DNA from 3 places in the Thalassobaculum sp. OXR-137 genome. Region 3 is predicted to be linked to each of the others. Evidence: riboswitches for the same ligand, from Rfam matches in the RefSeq annotation. Region 3 holds a riboswitch; each other region holds the start of a gene.
The links. A riboswitch is a leader RNA that binds a small molecule or an ion and turns the genes downstream of it on or off. The one in region 3 is predicted to bind thiamine pyrophosphate.
Positions count from the first base shown of each region.

Region 1: another riboswitch for thiamine pyrophosphate. It lies ahead of T8K17_RS17665 (ABC transporter permease); the one in region 3 lies ahead of thiM (hydroxyethylthiazole kinase).
Region 2: another riboswitch for thiamine pyrophosphate. It lies ahead of T8K17_RS01620 (ABC transporter substrate-binding protein); the one in region 3 lies ahead of thiM (hydroxyethylthiazole kinase).

Region 1 is NZ_CP139715.1:3,814,551-3,821,141, forward strand. It holds gene T8K17_RS17640 (sodium:proton antiporter) at 1-549, shown strand, start outside; gene T8K17_RS17645 (HD domain-containing protein) at 648-1,259, opposite strand; gene T8K17_RS17650 (universal stress protein) at 1,305-2,141, opposite strand; gene T8K17_RS17655 (branched-chain amino acid aminotransferase) at 2,371-3,249, shown strand; gene T8K17_RS17660 (ABC transporter substrate-binding protein) at 3,228-4,160, opposite strand; gene T8K17_RS17665 (ABC transporter permease) at 4,188-4,979, opposite strand; TPP riboswitch at 4,976-5,084, opposite strand; gene T8K17_RS17670 (acetoin utilization protein AcuC) at 5,192-6,406, shown strand; gene T8K17_RS17675 (DUF192 domain-containing protein) at 6,403-6,591, shown strand, end outside.
Region 2 is NZ_CP139715.1:341,373-347,963, reverse strand. It holds gene T8K17_RS01640 (methyl-accepting chemotaxis protein) at 1-448, shown strand, start outside; gene T8K17_RS01635 (M48 family metalloprotease) at 518-1,585, opposite strand; gene T8K17_RS01630 (hypothetical protein) at 1,582-1,962, opposite strand; gene T8K17_RS01625 (CHASE2 domain-containing protein) at 2,001-3,530, opposite strand; TPP riboswitch at 3,670-3,766, shown strand; gene T8K17_RS01620 (ABC transporter substrate-binding protein) at 3,838-4,983, shown strand; gene T8K17_RS01615 (branched-chain amino acid ABC transporter permease) at 5,011-5,901, shown strand; gene T8K17_RS01610 (ABC transporter permease subunit) at 5,923-6,591, shown strand, end outside.
Region 3 is NZ_CP139715.1:4,341,086-4,347,676, forward strand. It holds gene T8K17_RS20210 (formate dehydrogenase beta subunit) at 1-1,358, opposite strand, end outside; gene T8K17_RS20215 (NAD(P)H-dependent oxidoreductase subunit E) at 1,355-1,840, opposite strand; gene T8K17_RS20220 (GNAT family N-acetyltransferase) at 2,140-2,571, opposite strand; gene thiM (hydroxyethylthiazole kinase) at 2,666-3,454, opposite strand; TPP riboswitch at 3,493-3,588, opposite strand; gene T8K17_RS20230 (PAS domain-containing protein) at 3,655-4,173, opposite strand; gene T8K17_RS20235 (LysR family transcriptional regulator) at 4,322-5,218, opposite strand; gene T8K17_RS20240 (Do family serine endopeptidase) at 5,301-6,591, opposite strand, start outside.

The DNA.
Region 1 (6,591 bases), 530 kb from region 3:
ATCGTGCGCGACCTGCTGCTGCTGGCCATCGCGTTCATCTCGTGGAAGGTGACCAGCCTGGAAAGCCGGCTGGCCAACGGCTTCACCTGGTTCCCGATCCTGGAGGTCGCCAAGCTTTTTGCCGGCATCTTCCTGACCATCATCCCGGCGATCGCCATCCTGAAGGCCGGGACAGACGGTTCCCTGCGCGACGTGGTGTCGGCGGTCTCCAACGAGACAGGCGAGCCTGTGAACCTGGCCTATTTCTGGCTGACCGGCATTCTCTCGTCGTTCCTGGATAACGCACCGACGTATCTCGTGTTTTTCAACACTGCCGGCGGCGATGCCCAGCACCTGATGGGGCCCCTGGCGAACACCCTGCTGGCGATTTCGGCCGGTGCCGTGTTCATGGGCGCCAATACCTATATCGGCAACGCGCCGAACTTCATGGTCAAGGCGATCGCCGAGGAGCGCGGCATTCCGATGCCCAGTTTCTTCGGCTACATGCTGTGGTCGGGCCTGATCCTGGTGCCGCTCTTCGTGGTCGTCGGGTTCGTGTTCTTCGCCTGATCGATCCCTCGGCGCGGATATGAAAAAGGCCGGGCGCCCCGACGGGTGCCCGGCCTTCTCTTTTAGCGCCCTGAAGCTTTCGCCCGTAGGCGTTGGAGTCAGGCAGTCAGCGCAGTGACCTCGCCCTCGCGGATCACCGCCGGGTCGTAGGCCTTGCGGGCAAAGACCTCGCGCACCATCGGCTCGAAATGCTCCAGCGGCGGGGTCGGATAGGCCGGGTCGAACGACGCCTGGTCCCAGCGCTCGCAGAACTCGGCGCATTGCTGGAAGCAGGGATGGTCGCGGAACTTCTCGCGCGCATCTCGGTCCCAGCCGTAGTGATGGGCATAGTACAGCATCTGGAAGATGCCGTGGTGCTCCACCACCCAGCTCACGTCCCAGCGCACGAAGGGCCGGATCACCTCCGCGGCCATGCGGTCGTGGTTCTGCGGCGCGAGCCCGTCGCCGATGTCGTGGAGCAGGGCGCCGACGATCCAGTCGATATCGGCGCCGTCCGCCTCGGCCCGGGCGGCCGACTGCAGCCCATGGTCAAGCCGGGTGATCTTGTAGCCCTCCAGGGTCTGCTCTCCCTGGCGGCGCAGTTCGCCGAGGACCCGGTCGGCCGTGCCGGCCTGATAGGCATGCTCGTGCTCGGCCAGGAGCAGATAGTCCTCCCGCGTGCCGTCCTTCATCTGGGTGAAGGAGACGGTTTCCGCGCTGCTGCCGTCCATGGGCATCCTCCTCGGTTGGGTCGAGGCGCACCCCGACCTGAAAGGTCAGTGAGACATCAGCACCGGCCGGTCGAGATGGTGCAGGACATATTCCGACACTCCGCCCATCAGCAGCTCGCGCCAGCGCGACCGGCTGTAGGCGCCCATCACCAGAAGGTCGCAGTCATAGGCCGCCGCGCGGGCCAGGAGCTGCTCGCCGATATTTCCTTCGTCGTGAATGTCGGTGTGCACCGTGGCGCTGACGCCGTGCATGGAGAGGTAGCGGCCGATGCCGACGCCCTTCAGCGACTTTGCCTCTTCCTCCTCGGTGAAGACATGGACGTCATCGGCCTCGAGCAGGAACGGCATGGCCTCGCGGACGGCGCGGATCGCCTCGCGGCAGTTCCTCCAGGCGACGGCGACACGGCTGCCGACCCGGCGGCCGGGAGACCAGAAATCCTCCTCATGCGGCAGCACCAGCGTGCCGCAGCCCGCCTCCAGTGCGATCTCCTCGGGGTGATGCAGCGCGATGCTGCTGGTCACGCCCTTCGGCGGCGCTTGGGACACGATCACCAGGTCGCTCAGATGGGCGTATTCGGCCAGCTTCTCGACGTGATCGCCCTCGGTCTGGTGATAGGCGTGGCTCACATCGACCTGGGCAAAGCGCTCGTCCAGTTCCTTGCGGATGGCTTCGGCCTTCTTCTTGGCGATATCGCGCTGCTCGGCCAGGAACACGTTGGAGGCGGCCCTGCCGGCGGCTCCGGCGGGCATGGTCGCCGGCGCGGTGTTGTACAGCACGTCCAGATGCCCGGAGAACCGGGTGGTCAGTTGAATGGCGAGTTCCAGGCGATCCCTGTGCCTGTCGTCGTTCGCCATGTGACAGAGGATCGATTTGATCGCCATCGGGCCGTCTCCGGTGCGGTTTCTTATGGTTCAGTTTGGGCCGAAACCCTAACGGCCGCGCCGATGGGAGGCAATGCGGCGCGGTGCGCGTCGGGGCGAATTCTCGGGGCGATTGTCACCCTGACACCGTGTTCCCGCAAAGCCCTTTGCAAAAATAGGTATGGAACACTGACCTAAATAAGGTCAGTAATACTGACATAACAATTTTATGTCCCAACGGAGGATCGTTATGGCAGGTATGTACTGGTACGACGGTCAATGGCGCAACGAACAGCCGCTGGTGTCCGGCCCGCTCGATCTGGCGTTCTGGTCGGGCAACACGGTTTTCGACGGCGCCCGGGCGATCGGCGGCTGCGCGCCGGATCTGGACCGGCACTGCGCCCGCCTGATCCGCTCGGCCGCGGCCATCGGCATGGCCTGTCCGCTGTCCGCGGAAGAGGTGCACCGGCTCTGCATTGAGGGGCTGGAGATGCTGCCGGCCGACAAGGACTACTACCTGCGGCCGATGGTGTTCTGCAGCGGCGGCTCGATCCTGCCGGAAACCGGCGACATCCGCTTCACCCTGGCGATCTTCGAGGCACCGATGCCCGGCGAGAACGCGGGCAAGGCGACGATGACCTCGATCCGCCGCCCAGCACCGGACCAGGCCCCGACCGACGCCAAGGCAGGCGCCCTCTATCCGAACTCCCAGCGCGCCCGGCGCGAGGCGATGGCCAAGGGCTTCACCCTCGGGGTGGTCTGCGACCATGAGGGCAACGTGGCCGAGTTCAGCCACGCCAACCTGTGGTTCGCCAAGGACGGCGTGGCGATCACGCCGAAACCGAACGGCACCTTCCTGGACGGCATCACCAAGAACCGGGTGATCGCGCTGCTGACCGAGGCCGGCATCCCGGTCGAGCAGCGGAGCGTGACCCCGGCCGATCTCGACATGGCGGACGAGATCTTCACCACCGGCAACATGGGCAAGGTGCAGGCCGTGACCGGCTGGGAGGCGCGGGAGCTTCAGCCGGGGCCGATCTTCCGCACCGCCCGGGAGCTCTACGCGGCCCATATCGAGGCGAGCCGCGTGCCGAGCGCCGGCAGCGCCTACCGCAGGGCGGTGGCGTAGCTTTCCACCGGCGGGTTGTTTTCGATCAGCCCCGCCGCCTTCATGAAGGCCGCGAACCGTTCGTAGCGGCCGACATCCAGGGCGGCGGGCCGCAGGGCGAAGCGGGGCAGGGTGTCCCGCCACGCCCGCTTGTTCAGCTCGTCGTCCAGGTCCGGGTTCAGCGCGATGAACTTCGCCCACGAATCGTCCGGGTGGTTGATCAGGTATTGGGTCCCGGCCTCGACCGCGTTGAGGAACCGCTTCAGGCGGGGATCGCCGATCAAGTCCTTGTTGGTGAGGTAGATCAGCTCGTCATAGGGCGGCACGCCGTGCTCCTCCACAAAGAAGGCGCGGCCCGGCTTGCCGACGATGTCCATCTGGTTGAGCTCGAAGTTCCGGTAGGCGCCGATCACCGCGTCCACCTGGCCGGAGATGAGCGCGGGCGAGAGCGAGAAGTTCACGTTCACCAGCTCGTAGTCGTCCTTGCCGAGCCCGGCTTGCTTCAGGATCGCGCCCAGCACCGCGTGCTCGAAGCCGCCCACGGAGAAGCCGATCTTGCGGCCTTTCAGGTCGGCGATCTCCTTGATCGGACCGTCCTCCAGCACGACCAGCGTGTTCAGCGGGGTGGCGACCAGGGTGCCGAACCGCATCAGCGGCAGGCCGACATCGGCCTGGATGTGAAGCTGGGGCTGGTAGGAGATCGCGACCTCCGCCTTGCCGGCGGCGACCAGCTTCGGCGGGTCGTTCGGGTCGGCCGGGGCGATCATCTCCACCTCCAGGCCCTCGGCCTCATAGGCGCCGATGGCCTGGGCGACGAAGAGCGGCGCGTGGTCCGGGTTCACGAACCAGTCGAGCAGGACGGTCAGCTTGTCGGCCGCCTGCGCCGGCGTGGCCAGCGACAGGGCGACAAGGGTGGCGAGCAGAAGGCGCATGCGTTTCTCTCCGATTGGCGTTCTTGATCAGGACTCGGCTTCGCCGGGCTGCCAGGCCACGGCTCGGCGCAGAAGGAAGTCGACGGCGGCGTAGAGCGCCACCGCCATGAGGGCGAGGGTGAGGAGGGCCGCGAACATCAGGTCGATCTGCAGCCGCGCGTTGGCGTGCAGCATCAGGTAGCCGAGTCCGGCCGAGGACCCGACCCACTCGCCGACGACCGCGCCGATGGGAGCGACGGCGGTGGCCACTCTGAGACCGGAAGCGAAGGCGGGCAGGGCGGCCGGCAGACGGACCCGGCGGAACAGCCGCGTGCCGGTGCAGCCCAGCGACCGGGCGGCCTCCAGCCAGAGCGGATCGACCCGGCGCAGCCCGTCATACAGGGCCGATGTCACGGGAAAGAAGATGATCAGGGCCGCCATGGCGACCTTGCTGGCCATGCCATAGCCGAGCCAGAGCACCAGGATCGGGGCCAGGGCGAAAACCGGGATCGCCTGGCTGATCACCAGGATCGGCAGCAGCCAGGGCCGCAGGCGGCGCCATTCGGACAGCATCACCGCCGTCGCCAGCCCGACCAGCACGCCGATCATCAGACCCAGCACGATCTCCAGCATGGTGATGCCGGCGTGGTGGAGGATAGTGTTGACGCGCTTGACCCAGGTGACCGCGACCTCGGCGGGGCCGGGCAGGATGAAGGCGGGCACGCCGCTCAGCCAGACGAGCAGCTGCCAGGCCGCGACCAGACCGGCGGCGATGGCGAGCGGCCGCAACCGTTTCACGAGAGGACTGTCGGACGAATAGGCGGGTGCGCTCGCGCGCATGCAAGCCTCCTTGCTCCCTACGCCGGTACAAACCGGATCAGGTTCCTGGGGTCGTCCGGAGATCGGACCTCTCAGCCGCTGGATGCGGCTCCCCCGAAGTGGCGAGCCGGAGAATGGACCGACGGGACGGCCTTGGCAATCCGTGATCTGGCCGATCGGACGCTCGGCACTTGGCAAGCGCCTGTCGGCGTTCCAGATTTCGACCCATGGACATGGCCAGCCCCGCAGAGCTAAACCCGATCGTCGATCCCTCGGTCACCGCCCGGCGCGACCCGCGCTGGACGGCCGGTGTGCTGAAGCCGGCGCCGGGGGCGTTCCCGCGCCGACCGATCCTGATCGGCAACGAGATCTACCGCCATTCGGTCTATGGCCGACGCCATCCGCTGTCGATCCAGCGGGTCACGCCGGTGATCGACCTGGCCCGGGCGCTGGGCTGGCTGGGCGAGGCCCAGTATCTCGACTGCCTGCAGGCGGGACCGGAGCAGCTCACCCGCTTCCACGAGCCCGACTACATCGCCGCCGTCGCCGAGGCCGAGCGCACCCGCCACGTGCCGGAAGAGATCCGCGACCGCTACAATATCGGCCGTAACGGCAACCCGGTCTTCGCCGAGATCTTTCGCCGCCCCGCCACCTCCTCGGGGGCGTCGATCCTCGCCGGTACCCTCCTGGCCGGTGTGGAGCGCGGGGTGATCCACTCGCTCGCGGGCGGAACCCACCACGGCCGACGGTCGATGGCCTGGGGCTTCTGCTATTTCAACGATCCGGTCCTCGGTATCCTGGCCATGCTCGACCACGGGCTGGAGCGGGTCGCCTATGTGGATCTGGATGCCCATCACGGCGACGGCGTGCAGGACGCCTTTCACCACGACGACCGGGTGCTCACGATCTCCGTCCACGAGGACGGCCGCTGGCCGCGCACCGGTCCGGTCCATGACCGGGCCGGGGGCATGGCCCGCAACCTGCCGGTACCCCAGGGGCTGAACGACAGCGAGCTGGAGGTCTTGGTGGAGGGCGCGGTCGTGCCATTGGTCGAGCGCTTCTTTCCCGATGCGCTGGTGATCCAGACCGGGGCCGACGGCCTGTCCGACGATCCTCAGGCGAAACTGGACCTGTCGAACCGCGCGCTGTGGACGGCGGTGGAGCGGCTGGTTCATTGCGCACCACGGGTGTTGGTGGTGGGGGGAGGGGGCTATAATCCCTGGTCGGTCGCTCGTGCCTGGACCGGCATCTGGGCGACCCTGAACGGGATCGACCCGGACGTACCGACCCAGGGCGCCGCGGAGTCGGTGCTGCGCGGTCTCGAATGGAACCACAGCCGGGGGCGCAATCCGCCGGAGCACTGGTTCACCACGATCGCCGATCCGCCGAACCGCGGCCCCGTCCGCGACGAGATCCACCGTCTGGCCGAGGCCGTGCTGCAGCCATGAGACTTCTAGCGCTGACCGTCTTTCTCCTGCTCGCCCCGGCCGCCGCTTGGGCAGCGGAGCTGGTGCCGCTCACCATCACGACGGAGAAGGGGGCCGCCCATTCGTTCCAAGTCGAGATCGCCCAGACCGCCGACGAACGGGCCCAGGGCCTGATGTACCGCACGGAGCTGGGCGAGGACCGGGGC
Region 2 (6,591 bases), 1.5 Mb from region 3:
CGCCACCATCGAGGCCGCCCGCGCCGGGGATGCCGGCAAGGGCTTCGCGGTCGTCGCCTCGGAGGTGAAGAGCCTGGCGACCCAGACCGGCAAGGCGACCGAGGAGATCGCCGAGAAGATCCGGCGGGTTCAGGCGTCCTGCGTCGCGTCGGTCGAGGCGGTGCGCGAGATCGTGGATCGGATCGAGGAGGTGAATTCGATCTCCGCGGCGATCGCGGCGGCGGTGGAGGAACAGAAGGCGGCGACCTCGGAGATCACCCGCAACATGCTGGAAGCGGCCCGGGGTACCGAGCAGCTCTCCGAGAGCATCACGCGGGTGAGCGACGCGACCGACCGCACGTCGGTGACCGTGGGCGGCGTGACCGAGGCGGCACGCCAGACCAGCACCGAGGCCGGCGAGATCAAGACGGCCATCGACCGGTTCATCCACGAGGTCCAGGCGGCGTAGCGTCTGGGGTCACGCGGAGCACCACGGAAGCAACCTCCCGGCCCGGAGGTTGCTCTCCTTTGAGCGGGCCTAGCCGCCGTAGCGCTTCTTGAGTGCCGCCCATTCGGTCGATTCCTTGAAGACCCGCCACTGGGCCAGGGCGTCCCGCATCTTGTTCATGTCGAATTTCGGCGCCTTGTAGTACTCCTTCTCGTAGAGGTTCAGGAGCTGGCGCCGGTCGGTCTGCGAGCGGGTGTGGTGTTCCTCTGAATCCGACAGGGCGGTGAGCCCGGTGGCGAAGGCGGTGCCGAGCCCCTTGAAGATGCCGCCCAGCCCTTCCTTCTCCTGGTCCTTGGATTTGTTGCGGGCCTCCAACTCGCGCTGGGTCTCGAAGACCGACGTCTCCGAGTGCCAGTCGCCGATCGTCTCCAGGACCTTGAAGGCGAGGGCGGTGTTGTAGCCGCACTCCCGCATGGCATCGATCCCGTAGAAATCGGCGTGGTCCTCGTGCCGGCGCTTCAGCATGTTCTCGAAGCTCTTGTTGCCGGCGAAGTGCTTGAAGGCGCCGACCGCCGTCCGCGCGCCGGCCGACGCATCGCTTTCCAGCATGGCTTCGAACTCGGCCGAGTTGTTGGGGTGCTGCATGGCGACGTGGCCGTACTCGTGCGCCAGCAGGAAGCCGAGCTCCAGCGGGCTGTCCAGAAGCTGGAGCGTGCCGACCGAGATCAGGATCAGCCCGCTGCGGTTCGCCAGGATCGTGCTCATCGGCTCCCCGGTCTTCGAATAGGAGGCGATCAGGTTGACGGTGACCGGCAGGTTGGGCCGCGGTCCGACGGTGGACAGGCAGTTCGCGAGGACGGCGTTCAGGTACTTGTTGGTCTTGGGGGCATCGAGAAAGACGTAGCCTTCCTTCTCCATCGCGCGCCGGTCGGCGGTGAGGCGTTGGCGCATCGCCTCCGGCCGGGCCTTCACCTCGCCGTAATGGCTCTGGAACACGCTGAACAGCCGGTCCCGTCCGATCTCCCGGGTGGTGACGGGGCCGGTCTGATTGTCGTCGCCCGGATCGGCGACGGCGCTTCCTGTCGAAAGGACCGTCGTCAGGGCCGCGCCCGCGACGAGCAGAGCGGCGACATACCTTGTGACGCGGGGGGCGGTCATTGACAGCCGCTCCCGAACGCGCGGGCGGTGCTCGAGCTCGCCTGGGTTCCCGCATTCGCGTGGCACCGCTCCTTCAGCGCGGCGGCGTCCGAGGTGACGACGTCGGCCGGGTTGATCCAGACCTTCTTGCCGTCGATCACCGCGTCGTACATGCCCATCTCGTTGAGCTGCGCGTCGAGCGGAAGCCGCTGCTGAGCGGCGGCGGCCGACAGCCGGTTCAGCTCGGCCATGGTCTCTGGCTGATACAGCGGCAGATCGTTGCTGAGCAGCTTCTCGATCACGACCTGCTCCGAGGCGGCGGGCAACGGCGCCAGGCCGATGCCGCAGAATCCGGCCAACAGCAGTATCGCCGTTCTTCTGTTCCATGATCCGGTCATGCGCGGGTCCTTCTGGTTGGCCGTGCTCGGGGCAGCAGTCACGGACGGGGGCGCTGGGGTTGCGGAGGCGGAAAGCTGAGCGACCGCATCAGGGTCTGCAGGCGGTCCTCCAGGTAGCCGAAGTACTCGGAGCTGTGGACGGACGAGATGGCGAAGACGATGGAGATGATCCCCAGCAGGTTCGCCGGCGCGATGTGGAAGGCGGCGACCTGAACCGTCGTCAGCAGGATGCCGACCATGCTGAGCATCACGAAGGACGAGAGGTCGAACAGGAAGCGGTAGCCGATCGAATGCTCTGGCCCGGGGGCGATCGGCTTCAGCACGGCGGCCCCGAAGGAGACCACCAGGCACAGCACGGTCCAGATCGTCAGCTCGAAGAGGCTTTTCAGGCTGACGCCCAGGACCTTCCTGTCCATCACGTAGTAGTCCTTGCCGAACATCAGCAGGTTTTCGAGCGCGGTGGCGTGGGTGTAGGTAGCGGACAGCGCCTCATGGGTGGGCGGCGCGGTCCACACTGTCGCGCCCTCGATCTCCGGCCCGTAGAACACGATCTTGTCGGTCAGGTATTCCGCCAGCTTGTCGTCGGGAAAGCCGCCCAGCAGATTGTCCAGCAGCAGCGTGGGATATCGCGGACAGCGTTGCAGCGTGTCCTCCGGCTCCAGCGAGACCCAGTTGATCACCTGACCGTGCCAGCTGGTGCCGACCTCCGGATTGCACCTGAACGCCTTCCAGTTGGCCTCGGCCTCCTCGGTTCCCCAAAGCAGCAGCATGGTCTCGGAGTCGAAGCTGAGGGTGACCTTGGTCTCGGAGTCCCGGCCGCGCTCCAGCTCCGATTTGGCGTTGGGGTTGGGCAGCACCACGGTCTCGGACTCAGTGCCGCGCTGCTTGGGATCGAGGAGCCGGCTGCAGGCCAGGCCCCAGGCCTCGTGGCGCTCCGGATCGCGCGGCATGCGCGCGCAATACGCACCGATCAGGGCGTTGGCCGGCGCCTGATGGGTCATCGAGCTTTCGCGCCACAGCCGGTAATCCAGGTAGTCGATCTCGTCCCGGGTCAGCCGCGTGGTCACCGGCGTCACGAGATTGGCGATCTGCGGCAGCATCCCGGAGCGGGATTCCGCCGATGTGACGAAGACCTTGATGTTCTTCCGCTTGTATTCGTTGAGCACCAGGATCAGCGGCACGATGCCCTTGACGTCCTTGTCCTTGGTGAAGAGCAGGTCGACGAAAACCGCTCTGGGCTCGAAGGTCAGGATCTTCTTCAGCACCCGGGCATGGTCGATATAGGGCATCGGCCATTTCGAGTGGGTCTCGACGAAGACATCGTCGATCAGCACCACCGCCATTTCCTGGTTCCACGTCGACGGCAGCTCGGGCCCCATCATGAAGCTGAACAGGTCGAGGGTCTTTTTCTCGGTGTATTGCAGGAAGCCGAAAGGATCGATGCTCTGGAGCGTGAGGCCCAGCAGCAGCATGGTCAGGAACCGGGCAAAATACCGCCGACGCCGGTCCGCCGGCCGGGGCGGGCTCTGCGGTGACGCGCGCGCTATCTCAGTCGTGTCCGTGTTCATGTCGCGGTCCCCCAACCCAGCCGCTTCCATCAACGCATGGACGCTGCTCCCGACAAGACAACGTTAAAAAAGAGAATTACTGGAATCAAGTGCACGTATTGTGGGATTTGACACGGGCCGGGGCAGGGCTCATGGTCGCGGGGTGATGCTGGGGTGCCTCCCGACGGGGGCTGAGATCAAACCCATCGAACCTGAACCGGGTCGCGCCGGCGGAGGGAGTCGTCACGGCGCTTGTCGATTGCCCTCCTTCGAGAACGCCGAACGCTCGGTCCCTCCCCCGGAAAGCCGTCCCGAGGAGTGAGACGCCATGCCTTTGCCTTTTGCCCGTTCCCTCGCGAGTCTCGGTGCCGCCGCCGCGATCCTGGCCGGTGCCGCGCAGACCGCCCGGGCCGACGATCCGCTTGCGGTTTCCGTGCTGGTGCCGATCACCGGCTTTCTGGCGCTGGAGGGCACCGCTCAGCGCAACGGTGCCGTCCTGGCCCTGGACAATCCGCCGGACGGGGTCGCCGTCGCCTATGACGTGGCCGACACCGCCACCTCGCCGGAAGTCGCCGTCACCGCCCTGCGCCGGGCGCTGGACCGGCAGAATCCGGTCGCCATCGCCGCGCCGATCTTTGGCACCCAGATGCTCGCCATGGCGCCGATCGCCGACCGGGCCGACGTGCCGCTGATCACCGTGTCCGGCACCGCCAAGCTGACCGAACTCGGCTACGACGTGGTGTTCCGCTTCTTCCCGACCGACGCGGTGGTGAAGGTTGCCCAGGCCCGCTATGCGGTCGAGGAGCTCGGCATGGAGAAGCCGGCGATCCTGTACCAGACCACCGCCTACGGCCAGAGCGGCCATGCCGAGCTGGTCCGCGTCCTGGCGGAACTCGGCGTCGAGCCGGTGCTGGAGGAAGCCGTCGATCCGGGCGTGAAGGACTTCGTGCCCGCCCTGGAGCGGGTGGCGGCGGCCGGGGCGGACGGTATCCTGCTGCAGCTCCACTCAGGCCCCACCGCGCTCGCCGTGCGCCAGGCCCATGAGCGCGGCTTCGCCGGCAAGATCGTCGCGGGCTCGGCCCTGCACCAGCCGACCACCGCCGCCCTGGTCGAGCCCGCCGCCCTGGCCGGCGTCTGCGCCGAAAGCGCGTCCTCGCCGATCTCCGAAAGCACGCCGGAGATCGCCGCCTTCGCCAAGGCCTACCGCGCCCGCTTTCAGGCCGAGCCCGACGCCTTCGCGCTGGCGCAGTATGACGGCATGAACATGGTGCTGGCGGCGCTCGCCGACGGGGCGCGCACCGCCTCCCAGGTCAGGGACTGGCTCGCCGGGCACCGCTACCAAGGGCTCGCCATGGAGTATGTCTCCGACGGCACCGGCAACATGGCCCATGACGCCATCATCCTGTGCTACGACGGGCAGACGCGGGTGCCGTCGGTGAAGAAGCGCTACGACAACGTCGACGGTATCCGCTGACCCGGTTCTCGCTGATATAATGCGGGCATGGTGGAAACGGCTCTCCAATTGCTTGCGACGGCGCTCGCGCTCGGCTCGGCTTACGCGCTGACAGCATTAGGTTTTGTGCTGATCATCAATGCCGTGGGTGCGGTTAATTTCGCCCATGGCGACCTGGTGATGGCCGGCGGATTCGCGGCAGTCGCGCTGGCGAGTCTCCTGCCGGACGGCCTGCCGGTTCCGGGGCTGATCCTGTTGCCGGCGGTCCTGGCCGCGATGGCGGCCGGCGGCGTGCTGCTGGCGGCGGTCGCCTACGTGCCCTTGCGCCGGGCGCCGCCGGTCTCGGTGTTCATCTCGACCATCGCCGTGGGCCTGATCCTGCAGCACGCGATCGCGCTGGGTGCCGGGCCGCAGCCCCGTGTCGGTCCTCCGCTGGTGGGGGGCGGCATGGTCGAACTGCTGGGCGCGGCGCTGTCCTACCAGCAGCTCGCGACCATCGCCGTGGCGGGCGTGCTCTGCGCGGCGGTCCACATTCTGCTGCACCGGACCCGGTTCGGCCGGCGGCTGCGGGCGGCGGCGCAGGATCCGGAAATGGCCAGGGCCTGCGGCATCGACCTGCGGATCACAATCGGCGCCACCTTCGCTCTGGCCGGGGCGCTGGCCGGCGGCGCGGGGTTGCTGCTGTCCAACCAGTATTTCGTGACGCCGACCGACGGCGCGGGTTTCATGCTGAAGGCGTATATCGCCGTGGTGGTCGGCGGCTGGGGCCGGATCTGGGGAGCGGCACTCGCCGCGCTGCTGATCGCCGTGTTCGAGGTGATGGTCGCCGCCGCGGTCTCCTATCTGGTGGCCGAAGCGATGCTTTATCTCGGGGTGCTGGTCCTGCTCATGCTGCGTCCCCAGGGTCTCTTCGGCGAGGCCGAGGGGCGCCGGGCATGAACGGTCCGCAGTGAGGGTGGAGTGAACAGACGCAGCCTTGTCTACGCCGTGCTGCTGCTGGCGGCGGGCGGTGCCCTGATCGGCGCCGGGGACGATTACGCCCTGCGGATCGCCACCCTGGCCGGAACCTACGCCATCGCCGCGATCGGCTTCCAGCTCGTCTTCGGACGGCTCGGGCTGCTGGCGCTGAGCCAGGGCGCGCTGTTCGCCGTCGGCGCCTATGCCCTGGCGCTGGCGACCGTGAGCTGGGGCTGGCCGCCGCTGGCCGGGCTCGGCCTGTCGATCGTGGTGCCGGCTCTGGCCGGCGCGCTGGTCGCGATCCCCATCGCCCGGCTAGAGTCCCATTACGTGGCGCTGGCCACCCTCGGTCTGGCCCAGCTCGTCCTGCTCGCCGTGACCAATCTGGAGGTCACCGGCGGGGCGAACGGGATGTATGGCATCCCGCCGCTGACGGTGCTCGGCCTCGACCTCGGCGGCGGCTGGCGCCTGCTCGCGGTGGTCTGGGGCGGCGTGGCGCTGGCGCTCGGAATCTTCTGGTGGGTGACCGCATCCGGGAGGGCCGCGCGGCTAGCGACCCTGCGCGATGCGCCGCTGACCGCAATCGCCCTGGGCCTCGACCCGGTCGGCGCCCGGCTGCTGGTCTTCGCCGTCGCCGGCGCGCTGGCCGGGTTCGCCGGCGGGTTCCAGGCT
Region 3 (6,591 bases):
ACCGCACCGATCCGGCAGGGGGTGCACTTGCCGCAGCTCTCGATCTCGCAGAACTCGAAGGCGAAGCGGGCCATCGCCGCCATGTCGACGCTGTCGTCGAACACCACGATGCCGCCATGGCCGAGCATCGCGTCGTTACCGGCGAAATTCTCGTAGTCGGTCTCCAGGTCGAGCATCGCCGCGTCGACATAGGCGCCGAGCGGGCCGCCGACCTGGGCCGCGCGGAACGGCCGGCCCGACGCCGTACCGCCGCCGAACTCCTCGATGAGCTGGCGCAGGGTGACGCCGAAGGCCTTCTCCACCAGACCGCCATGCCTGATGTTGCCGGCGAGCTGGAACGGCTTGGTCCCGCGCGAGCGGCCCATGCCGAAGCCTTTGTAGTAGTCCGCGCCCTTGGCCAGGATCACCGGCACGGTGGCGAGCGTCAGCACGTTGTTGACGACGGTCGGCTTGCCGAACAGGCCGTGGATGGCCGGGATCGGCGGCTTGGCCCGCACGGTGCCGCGCTTGCCCTCCAGGCTCTCCAGCATCGACGACTCTTCGCCGCAGATATAGGCGCCGGCCCCACGGCGGACATGCAGACGGAAGGTCTTGCCGCTGCCGCCGATATCGGCACCCAGCCAGCCGGCCTGCTCCATCAGCTCGGCGGCAGCACGCATGGTCGCGATGGCGTCGGGATATTCGGAGCGGATGTAGATGTAGCCGTCCTCCGCCCCCACCGCGAGGCCGGCGATCGCCATGCCTTCGATCAAGGTGAAGGGGTCGCCCTCCATGATCATGCGGTCGGCGAAGGTACCGCTGTCGCCCTCGTCGGCGTTGCAGCAGATGTATTTCTGGCCCGTCGGCTGGTCGTGGACCGTCTTCCACTTGATGCCGGCGGGGAAGCCCGCACCGCCGCGGCCGCGCAGGCCGGACTCGGCGATGGCGGCGCAGATCGCCGCACCGTCCATCTCCAGCGCCGCCTTCAGCCCGTCGAGCCCGCCCCAGGCGCTGAGCGAGGCGAGATCCAGCGGGTCGATCACGCCCACGCGGGCGAAAGTCAGACGCTCCTGATGCTTCAGGAAGGGAATCTCCTCGGTGAGGCCGAGCGCCAGGGCGTGGTGGCCGTCTCCGGCGAGCAGGCCGGCGTCGAACAGAGACGGCACGTCCTCGGCGGCCACCGGCCCGTAGGCGACGCGGCCGGCGGCGGTCTCGACCTCGACCAGCGGCTCCAGCCAGAACATGCCGCGCGAGCCGTTGCGCACGATCTTGACGTCGGCACCGCGGGCGGCGGCCTCGTCGGCGATGGCCTGTGCGACGGCATCAGCCCCGACGGAGCGCGCGGCGGAATCCCGGGGGACGTAGAGGACGGCGGTCATGAGCGGGCCTCCCGCACGGCGGTATCGAGGCGGGCGGCATCGGCGCGACCGACCAGCCGACCGTTGACCATGGCGGCGGGGGCGAGCGCGCAATTGCCCAGGCAATAGACCGGCTCGATGGTCACCCCGTCCTCCGAGGTGCCGCCGAGTTTGATCCCGCGGGCCGCACAGACCGTCTCGATCAGCGCCAGGGCGCCCATGGACTGGCAGGCCTCGGCCCGGCACAGCTTGACGACGACGGGACCGGCCGGCGCGCGGCGGTAGTCGTGGTAGAAGCTGACGACGCCGTGGACCTCGGCGCGGGACAGGTTGAGGGCGCTGGCGATGGCCGGCAGGGTCGCCTCGGGCACGAAGCCGGTCTCCTCCTGCAGATCGTGCAGGATCTCCAGCAGGGCGGCGGGGTCGTTGCCATGGCGCGCGCAGATCGCGGTCGCCTCGGCAACCGCTCCCGCCGGCGGCGGTGCGTTTTCAGCCTCGATCATCCGTGCCTGTCTCCCATTCACCAGCACTGTCGACCGACACGGCGCAGTGTTCCGGGCACGATGGGCTCAGCCGCAAGTTGCGGTCAAATCGGACGATTCAATGCGGTGATAGACGCGCTCTATGGTGCAGCGCGGGAGAAAATCGCGGTCGGAGCATCCACTAGGTCCCGGCCCGCCCCCGGATCAAGCCCGGGATCGTCCGGGATGACGACACTATTTATTTCCCGTCACCGTCATCCCGGCGAACTCCGGACTCGATCCGGAGACCGGCCGGGACCCGGCCCATGGCCGAGCGCCCCCTACTCCGCGCTCAGATACCCCTGCTCGATCTTCGCTTCCTGGTCTTCGAAGATCGCCATCGCCGTGGTCATCCGCCGGAAGCCGTATTTCCGGTACAGCGGCTCCTTGCCCGGCACGGCGTAGAGCAGAATCTTGCGGTGATCGCGCACCCGCTCCAGCAGCCGGCGGATCACCGTGCCGCCCAATCCCTGCCCCTGCATGTCCGGATGCACGACGATATCCGCCAGATAGGCGCAGTCCGCCCCGTCCGACAGCGCCCGCCCGGCAGCGACCAGCCGGCCGTCCTCGCGGGCGAACTCGCGATGCAGGCTGTTGGTGAACACCGTGCGCAGGAACTCCGGCGTCTTGTCGCCCAGCGGGGCCGCGCGGACCAGATCCGCCAACTCCTGCCAGTCCACATCCTCTACCGACTGGCTCCACTCGATCGCCATCGCCTGCCTCCCGATATCGCACAGCATCCGTGCATACCGCGAAGACACCGAGCCGCCGGAGGCCCAAGCGGGCGGGATCGCATCGGGCCAAGGATCAGACCGCCTCGATCCTTGCCTCGGCGTCGAGCCGGTCCGGGGTCATGGCATGGAGCGCATCCATCAGAGCGGGGCCGAAACTGCCCGGCCCCTCGGCCCGCTCGGCCGCGATCTCACCGGCGCGGCCGAAACAGGCATGGGCGGCAACCGTCGCCGCCAACGGATCCTGGCCGACCAGGAACGCACCGACCACGCCGGTCAGCGCACAGCCCATGGCCGTCACCCGGCCCATCAGCGCATGACCGCCCTCGATCCGCAGGGCGCGCTCGCCGTCGGTGACGAAATCGACCGCGCCGCTGACCGCGACCACGCCGCCGGTGCGCTGGGCCAGATGCCGGGCGGCGTTCTCGGCGGCAGAGACCGGATCGCCCGCGTCCACCCCCTTGCCGCTGGCGACGGCCCCGCTCAGCGCCAGGATCTCCGAGGCATTGCCGCGCAGCACCGTCGGGTTGAGCGCCAGCAGTCGGGCGGCCAGCCGGTTGCGGAAGCCGGTCGCCCCCACCGCCACCGGGTCGAGCACCCAAGGCTTGCCCGCTGCCGACGCGGCCTGGGCGGCGGCGACCATGGATGATTCCCAGCCGGCATCGGCGGTGCCGATATTCACCGTTAGCGCGCCGGCGATCCCGGCGAACTCGCCCGCCTCCTCCAATGCATGCACCATGGCAGGCGACGCGCCGACCGCGAGCTGGGCATTGGCGACCACGTTCATCGCGACGAAATTGGTGATGTTCTGCACCAGCGGGGCGGTGTCCCGCAGGGATTTCAGGTGGGTTCCGGGCTTGATCATGAGTGCCTTTCCGCCGGGCGGGACAGCGGTCCGCCGGAGTTGGGCGGCTCCGCAACTTCCTCCGCCGGCATGATCCGGTTCAGGTTCGAAGGGTGCTTCTCAGCCCGCAGATGCGGACGCCCCCGTGCGTCTTCTGAACGTGGTCCCGACCCCGGCGGTGCGCAAGACGGTCGTTTGGATGATCGTTCCTGCCGCGCAGGCTATCGGCTCGACCCGAAGACCATAGCGCCGATGAAGCGATCGACGGTGTGGCCGTCATCCGCCAGCGGCAGGACCAGGGTTTCGTAGGACTTGTGCTCCTTATCGAGCCAGTCGACGACGCCCCAAACACGCACCGGCTGCCGTGTGTCGCGGACCTCGCGGTAGAGTTCGAGTCCGGCCTGTCCGAACACCTCGCCGACATGGCGGCCGGTGTTGTCGCGGCCAACCTGCTCGGTGATCTCGGTCCCGATCAAGGTGTAGCGGAAATCGTCGATATCGGGGTCGGCCTGGACGACGAACAGCCAGCCCAGGGCGTCGCGCATGTCCAGCGGGTCGAAGTCGCGGCGCGCCGGCAGCGCGTCCTCGCGACATTTCGCGCGCCAGGTTCGCAGCAGCCCCTGCAGCATCGGGCTGACGAGAGCGACCGTCCAATCCCACCGACCCGGCTTCGGCCCGTCGGCCGAGCCCGAACCGTCGGAGATGTTACGCGGCAGGGGACGCACATAGGTGACAACCATCGTTATCCCTTTCTGGGATAGGGGTTTTTCAACCCGGAGCAGTCCCGCTATACGCCATGTCGGACAGCGAAACAACCGGCCCCGGCGCCGTCGCTGCGCGCTCGCCCCGACCGGGATTCGTCGCCGAACTCTTCCGGCAAATCGCCGGCTAGGGCGCCACGAGGTCCGGATAGCCCTTGGCCGCTTCCAGCAGCATCTCCACCAGCGGCGACATCGGCTCGCGGTCCAGGGCGACCACGCCGATCATGTGTTCCACCACCGGATCGACCAGCGGGATCGCCCGCAGGCCCGCGCCCTCCCCAACCACCCGGGTCAGCGCCTCGGGCAGCACGCTGACCAGCCCGGCCGTCTGCACATAGGCGCAGAGATTGATCACCGAATTGCTCTCGATCTCCGGATGCGGATGGCAGCCCGCCTTGGCGAAGGCGCGGTCGATGATGCGCCGGTTCTGCATGTCGGGGGTCAACGCGCAGATCGCATGCTCGGCCGCCTCGCCCCAGGCCACGCTGTCGCGGCCGGCGAGCGGATGGTCCTGGCGCACCACCAGCCGGTAACGCTCGCGATAGAGCGGCTGGGAGGAGGAAATGTCGATCGGCTCGCTGTCGAGATAGGTGATGCCGGCATCGATGGAGAATTCCGCCAGATGCCGTTCGATATCCTTGGAGGATTGCGAGCGGATGCTGAAGGTCAGCTTCGGAAAGCGCCGGCGCAGCAGTTCGGTCAGCGGCGGCACGGCGGCGAGTGCCGACGGGATGACGCCGAGCACCATCCGCCCCTCCGGCGCGCCGGACAGGGCGGAGAGGTCGTCGCGGAGGTTGTCGCAGTCTTCGAGGATGCGCTGCGCCCATTTCAGGATGTGCTGGCCCTCGTTGGTCAGGCCGATATAGCGCTGGCCGCGCAGGACGATCGGCACGCCGAGCTCGTGCTCGAGCTGGCGGATGCGGCCGGACAGGGTGGGCTGGGTGATCCCGCAGGCCTCGGCGGCGCGGGTGAAATGCTGCTCGCGGGCGAGCGCGACGAGGTACTGGAGCTGTCTGATATCCATGGACGCGACGCTCCGGCACGACGTGAAAGGGCCGCACACCGAGGGGACACTCCCGGTGCACGGCCCTAAAGGTGCCGGTAACTTACGCGTCGCGCAACGGCACCGCCACGTAGCGCTGCTGACCGTCGCGGCGGACCAGCAGGAGCACGGACTTCTTGTGCCCGGACTTCGCCGCGTCGATCGCGGCCCGGGCTTCCTTCGCATTGGCGACCTGGGACTGGCCGACCGCGGCGATCACATCGCCCGGCCGCAGCTCGTCGGCGCCGTCGGGAGCGACCGACAGGACCACCGCTCCGTCTTCCTCGTCACCCAGGGTGACGCCGAGCGGCGCAACCTCCAGGCCGTTGGTGCTGGGAGCAGCGGTGGCCGCTTCCGCCATCTGCTCGTCCTTCGGATAGGTGCCGACCTGTATGTCCAGGTCGCGGCCGGAGCCGTCGCGCCAGACGGTCAGGTTGGCCCGTTCGCCCGGATCGGTGTCGGCCACCGCACGGGTCAGGTCGCGGACCTCGCCGATCTTGGCATCGCCGAAGCGCAGGATGACGTCGCCCGCCTTCAGCCCCGCCTGACCGGCCGGACCGCTGGGATCGACATCGGCAACCAGCGCCCCGTCATGGGACGACAGGCCGAGGCTGTCCGCGATCTCCGGCGTCACCGGCTGGATCCGAACCCCGATGAAGCCGCGCTCCACGGTGCCCTTCTCCAGGATCTCGGCGACGATGGCCCGGGTCTGATTGGCCGGGACCGAGAAGCCGAGGCCGATATTGCCGCCGTTCGGCGAGAAGATCGCGGTGTTCATGCCGACGACCTGGCCATCGGTGTTGAACAGCGGGCCGCCCGAATTGCCGCGGTTGATGGCGGCGTCGACCTGGATGAAGTCGTCATACGGGCCGGCATTGATATCGCGGCCGCGGGCCGAGACGATACCGGAGGTCACCGTGCCGCCCAGGCCGAACGGGTTGCCGATGGCGACGACCCAGTCGCCGACCTCGAGCCCGTCGCTGTCGCCCCACGGGACCGTCGGCAGCGGCGTCTTGCTGGAGACCTTGAGCACGGCGACGTCGGTTTTCGGGTCGCGGCCGACCAGGGTGGCGTCGAGCTCGGTGCCGTCGTCCAGCACCACCTTGATCTCCTCGGCGCCGTCGACGACGTGGTTATTGGTCACGACGGTACCGCCGGCATCCACGATGAAGCCGGAGCCGATACCGCGGGCCTCACGCGGCTGTTGCTGCTGGCCCATCGGCGGCTGGCCGCCGAAGAACTTGTCGAAGAAATCGTGCAGCGGGTGTCCCGGCGGCAGTTCGGGGATCTGCTGGCCGCCGACCTCCGGGGCACCGCTGGACGTCTTGGTCAGAACGGTCACCACAGCCGGCTTG